Regions from separate parts of the Pseudomonas sp. PA-7-1E genome, predicted to be linked through region 1. Evidence: riboswitches for the same ligand, from Rfam matches in the RefSeq annotation. Region 1 holds a riboswitch; each other region holds the start of a gene.
The links. A riboswitch is a leader RNA that binds a small molecule or an ion and turns the genes downstream of it on or off. The one in region 1 is predicted to bind cobalamin.

Region 1 (3,204 bases):
AGGTGCGCATGCCCTGCGCGGTACAGCGACGACTCGCTGAAACTGTCACTGGACAACACCCAGCCCACCACAATCAACGCTGTCCGCCGAAACCCCTTCGCCGCGACTTTCTGGGCAATGTCACTCAGCGTACCGACCACCCAATCCTGATCCGGCCAGGTGGCACGGTGTACCACGGCAATCGGGCAGTCTGCGCCATAGTGCGGCAACAGTTCAGCAACGATCTTCTGCAGATGATTGACCCCCAGATGAATCGCCATCGTGGTGCCATGTCGCGCCAGGCTGTCGAAGTCTTCACCGGGGGGCATGCTGGTTTTATCGGCGTAACGGGTCAGGATCACGCTTTGGGCGATGTCCGGCAGGGTCAGTTCGGTCTCCAGCAAGGCCGCGCACGCCGCGACCGCCGTGACCCCTGGAATGATCTGGAAAGGGATGCCCAGCTCACGCAAATGGCGTATTTGTTCACCAATCGCCCCATACAGGCTGGGATCGCCGGAGTGCACCCGCGCCACATCCTGGCCTTTGGCATGGGCCGTCTTGATCAACTCCATGATCTGTTCCAGGTGCAGCTCGGCACTGTTGACCACCTGAAGCGCCTGATGACCTTCCAGTACGGCGGCGGGCACCAGCGAGCCGGCGTAGATGATCACCGGGCAACTGCGGATCAGCCGCTGGCCCTTGACGGTGATCAATTCCGGGTCGCCGGGGCCGGCGCCGATAAAGTAGACGGTCATGGAGAAGTCCTGTTCAGAAACGCGTGAGCATGAACACGGCTCATGCTCAAAAGCGGCAATTATCGGGATTTTAGCCCGCGCAGGCCAATGCAATGGTGGCCTGTGCGCTTTTCTGGCGGGTGATCAGCAGGCGCGCAGGGCCATTGGACAGGTGCTCGGCCAGGGCCAGGGCGGCGCTTTCGGCCACCCCGTAACAGCCGGTATGGGCAAACGCCAGCGTTGAGCGATGACTTAGCCGATGCTCATAGCCCGCCAGTTGCTCGGCGCTGAAGCACTGCAAGGGCAGGTTCAACCGCTGGGCCAGCGCCAGCAGCCCAGGTTCATCGCGCTTGCGATCAATGCTTGCCAGCGCAGTTATGCGTGAGCGATCAATGCCTGCCGCGGCCAGGGCTCCGTCCAGCAACGCCAGCAGGCTGTGAACCTCACAGCCACGCTGGCAGCCCAAACCGACAACCAGGATCATGCCGAGTATTGGTCGTCGCGGTTGCGGCGGAACAACCAGGCGCTGATCAGGCCCAGGGCCAGCCAGAAGGCGACGTTGGTCAATTGCGAGGCGATCTTGAACTGCGCTTCGAGCGCCTCCGGGGCCAGCATCGAATGTACCTCAGGTTGCGGCGCGCCGATGACGTGGGGTACGGCAAGGATCGCCAGCCCAAGGCCTTTCAACAGCCAGTTGCGGCCGAACACGATCAGCGCCAGGCCGGCGGCGGTGGAGGCTGCGGTGCCGATCCACCAGGTCTGGCGTAGCGTCAGGTCAGCCGCCGCAGTGCCCGGCAGTTCCGGTGGCAGGCCCAGGGTGGGTGCCAGTACAAAGGTCGCGTAGCCGGCCAGGCCCCAGAGCAGGCCTTGGGCGGTGCGGGTCGGCGCACGCAGCGTGTAGAGGCCGGCGAGCATCAGTGCAAAGCCTACGGCCACCACCAGGTTGCCTCCAGTGGTGGACAACACACGCTGCCAGCCATCTTCCGGCTCCCAGGCTTGGGCATCGTGGCTGTGGGCAGCAGCGCCAGCGGCGTGCTCGTGCACCACTTCAGCGGCTGGCGGGGCTTTTTCAAAGCTTTCCGCCTGCAGGATCAGCGGTGCCACCCAGAAACTTTGCAGCAGGGTCAGCAGCAAGGCAGCCAAAAGCCCAGTGAACCCTGCGGTTTGCGCAATACGCTTGATCATGTCGGCAGCTCTCAATGGCACGGGAACGCGGCGCTGTGGCGGGTATCGTGGGCGGCGTTGTGCACCGCCTCGATATGCGAGAACCCGGCGAAATACACCAAACACGCGCCGAGTATCGACGCACCGATGGCGGCGGTCAGGCGTTGGCTGAGGGTGGCGGTGCTAGTAGCGGTGTGCGAAGTGCTGCTGATGATCGACATGGCGCGTCCCTTTCAGGTGTCAGGGTGAAACGAGCGCATGAAAACCCCACGCGCCAGGCACGCAGGGTTCTGAACAGCGCCCGCCCACCGCGGGTTTGTTATCTGAATTTTTCGGGCCGGTCTCCGGGCTTGCGAGGGGCGGCTCTTGAAAGAGTCCTCCTGAAAGCATCGCCTTCCCATGCAAAAGCACAGTGGCCGTGACGCTTCGCTCGCTTACCGTTGCGGGGGCAGCACCGGACTGGTCATAGGTCTATGACGCACCGGTTTCCCGTTTCACCCTGTGAAGGGCACCCGAAACAAGGCGTGTAGGAGAGCATGGGCCGGGACGGTAGTCAAATGCTGCAAGCCACTGTAGCCTTGCACCTTCGAGGTTCTTCGGCCCAGGCCGAAGCTAAGAAGGGAACGCGGTTCAAGCCGCGGCTGCCCCCGCAACTGTGAAGGGTTCAGTTGACTGCCACGCCACTGCCGATAGGGCGGGAAGGCGCAGTCAGCGTTGGTCGCAAGACCTGCACACCCCAAGCCAGGAGACCTGCCTCGCAACCGATTTTCCAATTCAACCGGGCGGGGTGATCCGGTGACGAAATCCGCTGCTGCGCGCTGCCGCAGGGCCTGTCGTCCCGTATGCCCGCCCCAAAGGGCATCCGATGAAAACACTGGCCAAACTCCCCGTCACCATCGTTACCGGCTTCCTTGGCTCGGGCAAAACCACGCTGTTGCGCCATATGCTCGACAACGCCCAGGGCCGTCGCATTGCGGTGATCGTCAACGAGTTCGGCGAGCTGGGCATCGACGGTGAAATCCTCAAGCAGTGTTCTATCGGTTGCACCGAAGAAGAGTCCAATGGCCGCGTCTACGAGCTGGCCAACGGTTGCCTGTGCTGCACCGTGCAGGAAGAGTTCTTTCCGGTGATGCGCGAACTGGTCGCCCGTCGCGGTGACCTGGACCATATCCTCATCGAAACCTCGGGCCTGGCCCTGCCCAAGCCGTTGGTGCAAGCCTTCCAGTGGCCGGAAATCCGCAGCGCCTGTACCGTTGACGCGGTGATCACCGTAGTCGACAGCCCAGCCGTGGCCGCCGGTACCTTTGCCGCCTTCCCGGACCAGGTC
Region 2 (3,204 bases), on a different contig from region 1:
TCGACACTTTGCAGCGCCAGGGCCGCGAGTTTCTTCTGCATCACCGCATCGCCTTGCAACAAGCCAACCAGTTCGGCGCGTGTACCGTCCACATCGGTCAAGGAGTCGAGCAGATAGAGCATGCCGCCACATTCAGCGAGCAGTGGCTTGCCAGCGGCGTGATGAGCACGAATTGCGCCCAGCATCGAGGTATTGGCCGACAATGCCTGGTGGTGCAGTTCCGGATAGCCGCCGGGCAGATAGAGGCTGTCAGCTTGAGGCAATTGGCGATCATGGATCGGTGAAAAGAACTTCAACTCGGCGCCCATCGCCCGCAGCAAATCCAGGCTGGCGCCGTAGGTAAAGGCAAAGGCTTCGTCACGGGCCACGGCAATCCGCACACCGACCAGCAAGGGCTCGGCCTCGACCACTTGCGGCGCGGCAAAGGTTACCGGCGGCGGCAGGGCCACTTCGCAACTGCTGCCCAACGCCTGGGCGGCAGCATCCAAGCGTATATCAAGGTCATTCAGTTCGCTGGCTTGCACCAGGCCCAGGTGGCGGCTGGGCAGTTCGATGCCGGTCTCACGGGATAACGCGCCGTACCAACGCAAGCCCTCGGTGAGGCTGCCTTCAAGCAATTGCGCATGGCGCAGGGTGCCGACGCGATTGGCCAGCACGCCGGCGAACGGCAGGTCGGGCTGATAGCGCGCCAGCCCCAGGGCCAAAGCGCCGAACGTCTGGGCCATGGCGGTGCCATCGATCACGCCCAGCACCGGTACACCGAAGTGCCGCGCCAAGTCAGCGCTGGAAGGCGTGCCGTCGAACAGGCCCATCACGCCTTCGATGAGGATCAGGTCAGCCTCCCCCGCTGCCTCCCAGAGCAGGCGGCGGCTTTCCTGCTCGCCCACCATCCACATGTCCAACTGGTACACCGGCGCGCCACTGGCACGCTCGTGGATCATCGGGTCGAGAAAGTCCGGCCCGCATTTGAACACGCGCACCTTGCGTCCCAGGTTGCGGTGCAAACGGGCGAGCGCGGCGGTGACCGTGGTTTTGCCCTGGCCGGACGCCGGAGCGGCGATCAATACGGCCGGGCAATGACGGGGCTGATTCAAAGTTCGACGCCTTTCTGTGCCTTGATACCGGCCTGGAACGCGTGCTTGAGCATGCCCATTTCGGTGACGGTGTCGCCCATTTCGATCAGCTCAGGCTTGGCGCCACGGCCGGTGACCACCACATGCTGCATGGGCGGGCGGGCTTGCAGGTCGCTGAGTACCTGGTCCAGGTCAAGGTAACCGTGCTTGAGGGCGATGTTCAATTCGTCCAGCACCACCAAGCCGATAGAGGGGTCATTCAACATGGCCCGGGACACCGCCCAAGCCGCTTCGGCAGCGGCGATATCGCGCTGGCGATCCTGGGTTTCCCAGGTGAAGCCTTCGCCCATCACATGAAAGTGCACCTGCTCGGGGAAGCGGCGGAAAAACAATTCTTCGCCGGTGCTGTTACGCCCCTTGATGAACTGCACCACACCGCATTGCATGCCATGCCCCATGGCCCGGGCCAACATGCCGAACGCCGAACTGCTCTTGCCTTTGCCGTTGCCGGTCAGCACCAGCAGCAGGCCGCACTCATTGGGGGAATTGGCGATGCGCTCGTCAATCACGGCTTTTTTGCGCAGCATGCGCGCCAAGTGGCGTTCGTCGCGGTCGGGGGAATCAGTCATGGCAGCTCTCCGTTGGGGCTGGACAAAAACGGCGGGCAGGAAAAAGAAAAAACAGACAGCCAAGCATCGCCCACCGTGATGCTGTTGGATGATCCAGGCCGGTCTCCGGGCTCATGAGTGGCGCTTTTGATAGCAAGCAGCCGAGGGTGCGCCTTCCCATATCGCACGCGATACAGTGGCAAACAGCACCGTCTTGACTCATTTACCGTTGCGGGGGCAGCGCCGGAATCGCGGCGGCACTGTGTACAAGTGCGCTCACTCACCGGCTTCCCTGTTTCACTCTGTCGACGCACGCGCCACAGAGCACCTGGAACAAGCCGCGAAGGTTAGTGGGTTGGGGGTGGAGCGTCAATTAAAGCTGGCCTTGTACTTGAACCATCTGCCGTTCGTGCTTCTCTACCCCTACAGGTATCAAGGAGAAAACCATGCCTAAAACCCGACTCGCCCTACTGATCATGCTTGCAGGCAGCCTCGCCGCGTGCGGCGAAAGCTCGACCCTGCAGGTCGCCGATGGCACCGGTCCCTCGCCCAAGTTGCCGGAGCCGAACAAGACGCTGATCCCCACCGTCAATATCGCCCCGGCCATCGGCTGGCCCGAAGGCGCCAAGCCCATCGCCGCCGCCGGTACCCAAGTGGCCGCGTTCGCCGAAGGCCTGGATCATCCGCGCTGGCTCTACGTGCTGCCCAACGGCGACGTGCTGGTGGCCGAGACCAATGCACCGCCCAAGCCGGACGATGCCAAAGGCGTACGTGGCTGGGTGATGGAAAAGGTCATGGATCGCGCTGGCGCCGGGGTGCCGAGCCCGAACCGTATTACCTTGCTGCGCGATGCCGACCATGACGGTGTGGCAGAAACTCGCACGGTGTTCCTGGAGAACCTCCATTCGCCGTTTGGCATGACCTTGGTAGGCAACGACCTGTATGTGGCCGATTCGGATAAGTTGCTGCGCTTCCCCTATCAGCCGGGTGAAACCGCAATCACAGCCCCAGGCGCCAAGGTAGTGGACTTACCCGGTGGCCCCTTGAACCACCACTGGACCAAAAATGTGGTGGCCAGCCAGGACGGCAGCAAGCTGTACGTGAGCGTCGGCTCCAACAGCAACGTCGGCGAAAACGGCCTGGAAGCCGAACAGGGCCGCGCCGCCATTTGGGAAGTCGACCGCGCCAGCGGCCAACACCGCATTTTTGCCTCCGGCCTGCGCAACCCCAACGGCATGGCGTGGGAGCCACAGAGCGGCAAGCTGTGGACGGCGGTCAACGAACGCGATGAGATCGGCAGTGACCTGGTGCCGGATTACATCACCTCGGTCAAGGATGGCGGCTTCTACGGCTGGCCCTTCAGTTATTACGGCCAGCATGTGGATGTGCGTGTCACCCCGCAGAACCTGGACATGGTCGCCAAGGCCATCGCTCCCGACTATGCGGTAGGCCCTCATACTGCGTCGCTGGGGCTGACCTTCGCCGAGGGCAGCAAACTGCCCGCTCCCTTCAGTAATGGCGCA
Region 3 (3,204 bases), on a different contig from region 1:
GCCAGCCCCACCCTGCTGGAAGCCAGAGCCGCGACGCCGCGCGTCACCGCGGCCAAGGACCTCAAAAACCGCGCTGGCTATGCCGACGACTTCCTCAGCGACTTCGTGGTGCCATGGCCCACGGTTGACCAGCCACTGGCGGGCGATGTGCAACCCAAGCGCCTGGACTACACGCATTTCTCCATCACCATGTCGCACGCTCGACGACTGGCGCTGTACGTGGGGGTGAATATCGATGGCGCCAAGCATGTGGACATCACGCGCAGCAACGACACCTGGGCCTACGATGGTCGCCTGCCCCTGGAGGCGCAGGTAGGTGAAGACCTTTATGCCGGCAATGGCCTGGACCGTGGCCACCTGGTGCGGCGCCAGGACCCCAACTGGGGCGATGAGGCCAACACCGCCAACTTCGACACCTTTCACTTCACCAACTGCTCGCCACAGATGAGCGGCTTCAACCAGAAGACCTGGCTGGAGCTCGAAGACTACATTCTCGACAACACCCAGCGCTGGAAAGCCCGGGCCACGGTGTTTACCGGGCCAGTGTTCGCCGATGACGACCGACTGTACCGTGGCGTGAAAATCCCCAAGGCGTTCTGGAAAGTAGTGGCCTACCTCAGCGACGATGGCAAGCCGTCCGCCAGCGCCTACATGATTGACCAGAGCCGCGAACTGGGCCAACTCGACCTGGTATTCGGCCCGCTTCGAACCTACCAGCGCAGTGTGATTGCGATCGAACAATTGACCGGTATCCGCTTCGCCAACCTGGCCGACTACGACGGCTTCAGCAACGAAGAGCGCGCCACAGGCACCCGGATCGAAGCGCTGATCCGCGGCCCCCAGGATATTCGGCTCTGACGCTTCTTTTGTAGGAGCGAGCTTGCTCGCGAAGCACCTGAGAACGCCGCGGCGCATCAGGCTCCCCGCGTTATCGTTGACGACCTTCGCGAGCAAGCTCGCTCCTACAGGGGGTGATCGCTTACCATACCGCCGCCGGTTCCCGTATGGGACTAACAGGGAATTCGAAACGCCGCACGCGACGTGAAACGAAACTGCCCCCGCAACTGTAGATGCCGAGCCTGCCCTTGAATGCCACTGGACCACGTCCGGGAAGGCGGGGCATGGCGACGACGCATCAGTCAGGAGACCTGCCGGCCCAGCTAACTCACTAACCGGCGGGGTGTCCGGGAAGGACATCCTGGCCCTGCGCATCAGCAGCCTCCATGGGCGTATTTCCGAGCCGTACCTCCCCTGCTGCACCTACGGTTCACAAGGAGATCGCCTCATGCTGCCACGCGTTACCGCCCTGATCGCAGGCTTGGGTATGTGTGCCCTGGCGCAAGCCGCGCCCACTCAGTACCCGCTGACCCTGCAAAACTGCGGCAGCACCCTGACCCTCCAGCACGCCCCCGCCCGCAGCGTCACCATCGGCCAGGCCGCCACCGAGATGCTGTATGCCCTGGGCGTGGGCGACAAGGTGGTCGGCACTTCGCTGTGGTTCAACAACGTGGCGGCGCAGTACAAGGCCCAGGACGATCACATCGAGCGCCTGGCCAACAACGAGCCCAGCTTCGAAGCCGTACTCGCCAAGCGCCCGCAACTGGTGGCCGCCGAGCTGGAATGGGTGGTGGGCCCCCAAGGCGTGGTCGGTACCCGTGAGCAGTTTCATGAACTGAAAATCCCCACCTACCTGTTGCCGTCCGATTGCGAAGGCAAGGACAACCTGGTCGGCGCCGACGGCACGCGATTGGAGCCCTTTCGCATCGAGACGATCTACCAGAGCCTCCAGCAACTGGCGCAGATTTTCGACGTGCAGGATCGCGGCCAACAACTGACCGACGAACTCAAGGCGCGCCTGGCCAAGTCCGTCGCCACGGCCCAGGGCAAGGGCTTGCAGCAAGCCAGCGCACTGGTGTGGTTTTCCAGCGCCGAAATGGCCAGCGACCCTTACGTAGCCGGCCACAAAGGCGTGCCGCAATTCATGCTGCAAACCCTTGGCTTGCGTAACGTGGTGCAGTCCGATGAGGAGTGGCCTGCCGTCGGCTGGGAAACCATCGCCAAGGCCAATCCCACCTTCCTGGTGATCGCACGCATGGATCGCCGTCGCTACCCGGCCGACGACCATGAAAAGAAACTCGCCTTCCTGCGCAGCGACCCCGTGACCCGCAACATGGACGCGGTGAAGAACAACCGCATCATCATCCTCGACGCTCTGGCCTTGCAGGCGAGCCTGCGCACCTTCGAGGGCCTTGAACAACTGGCGGCCGCCATTGACGGCTACCACCTGGGCCAATGATGCGCACCCTACTCGCCCTGGCGTTGCTGCTGCTCGCCCTGCTCGCTGGCGTCGCCATCGGTGAAACCGCCATCGAACCACAGGTGGTGCTGCAGGTGCTCGCCAATAAACTCTGGAGCGCCGGCTACGTACTGGACCCCATCGACGAAGGCGTGGTATGGAACTACCGCCTCACCCGTGCATTGGTGGCCGCAGCTTGCGGCGCAGGGTTGGCAACGTGCGGCGTGATCCTGCAATCGCTGCTGCGTAACCCGCTGGCCGACCCGTACTTGCTGGGCATCAGCGCCGGCGCGTCAACCGGCGCGGTGCTCGTTGCCTTGATCGGCGTGGGCGGTGGCCTGGTGTCGTTATCGGCGGGCGCGTTTGTGGGGGCGATGGCGGCCTTTGCGCTGGTGACGCTGCTCGCACGGGCCAGCGGATCGTCCAGCGGTACCGGGCAGATCATCCTCGCGGGCATCGCCGGTTCACAGTTGTTCAATGCTCTGACGGCCTTCCTGATCACCAAGTCGGCCAGCTCCGAACAAGCCCGCGGCATTATGTTCTGGCTGCTGGGCAACCTCAGCGGCGTGCGCTGGCCGTCGGTGTGGTTGGCGGTGCCGGTGGCGGTCGTGGGGCTCGCGGTGTGCCTGTGGCACCGGCGTGCACTGGATGCGTTCACCTTCGGCAGCGACTCGGCAGCCTCCCTCGGCATCCCGGTGCGCCGCGTGCAATTTGTGCTGGTGGCCTGCGCCGCGCTGGTGACGGCGGTGATGGTATCCATCGTCGGCTCCATCGGGTTTGTCGGCTTGGTGATTCCCCATGCGGTGCGCCTGTTGCTTGGCACCGGGCATTCGCGCTTGCTGCCGGCCAGCGCCTTGGGGGGCGCGCTGTTTTTGATCGCTGCGGACGTGCTGTCGCGCACCTTGATC

Region 2: it holds a riboswitch for cobalamin, as region 1 does, so the genes downstream of both, cobO (cob(I)yrinic acid a,c-diamide adenosyltransferase) here and GIW79_RS17625 (CbtB domain-containing protein) in region 1, are expected to answer to the same signal.
Region 3: it holds a riboswitch for cobalamin, as region 1 does, so the genes downstream of both, GIW79_RS26705 (ABC transporter substrate-binding protein) here and GIW79_RS17625 (CbtB domain-containing protein) in region 1, are expected to answer to the same signal.

What each region holds. Positions count from the first base shown of each region.
Region 1 covers NZ_WKFA01000026.1:40,658-43,861, reverse strand. Annotated here, with positions in the region: gene cobM (precorrin-4 C(11)-methyltransferase) at 1-734, opposite strand, end outside; gene GIW79_RS17635 (cobalamin biosynthesis protein) at 805-1,197, opposite strand; gene GIW79_RS17630 (CbtA family protein) at 1,194-1,898, opposite strand; gene GIW79_RS17625 (CbtB domain-containing protein) at 1,910-2,098, opposite strand; cobalamin riboswitch at 2,196-2,408, opposite strand; cobalamin riboswitch at 2,450-2,649, shown strand; gene cobW (cobalamin biosynthesis protein CobW) at 2,743-3,204, shown strand, end outside.
Region 2 covers NZ_WKFA01000096.1:731-3,934, forward strand. Annotated here, with positions in the region: gene GIW79_RS28860 (cobyrinate a,c-diamide synthase) at 1-1,094, opposite strand, end outside; gene cobO (cob(I)yrinic acid a,c-diamide adenosyltransferase) at 1,091-1,702, opposite strand; cobalamin riboswitch at 1,782-2,028, opposite strand; gene GIW79_RS28870 (PQQ-dependent sugar dehydrogenase) at 2,128-3,204, shown strand, end outside.
Region 3 covers NZ_WKFA01000072.1:19,703-22,906, forward strand. Annotated here, with positions in the region: gene GIW79_RS26700 (DNA/RNA non-specific endonuclease) at 1-858, shown strand, start outside; cobalamin riboswitch at 978-1,170, shown strand; gene GIW79_RS26705 (ABC transporter substrate-binding protein) at 1,286-2,296, shown strand; gene GIW79_RS26710 (FecCD family ABC transporter permease) at 2,293-3,204, shown strand, end outside.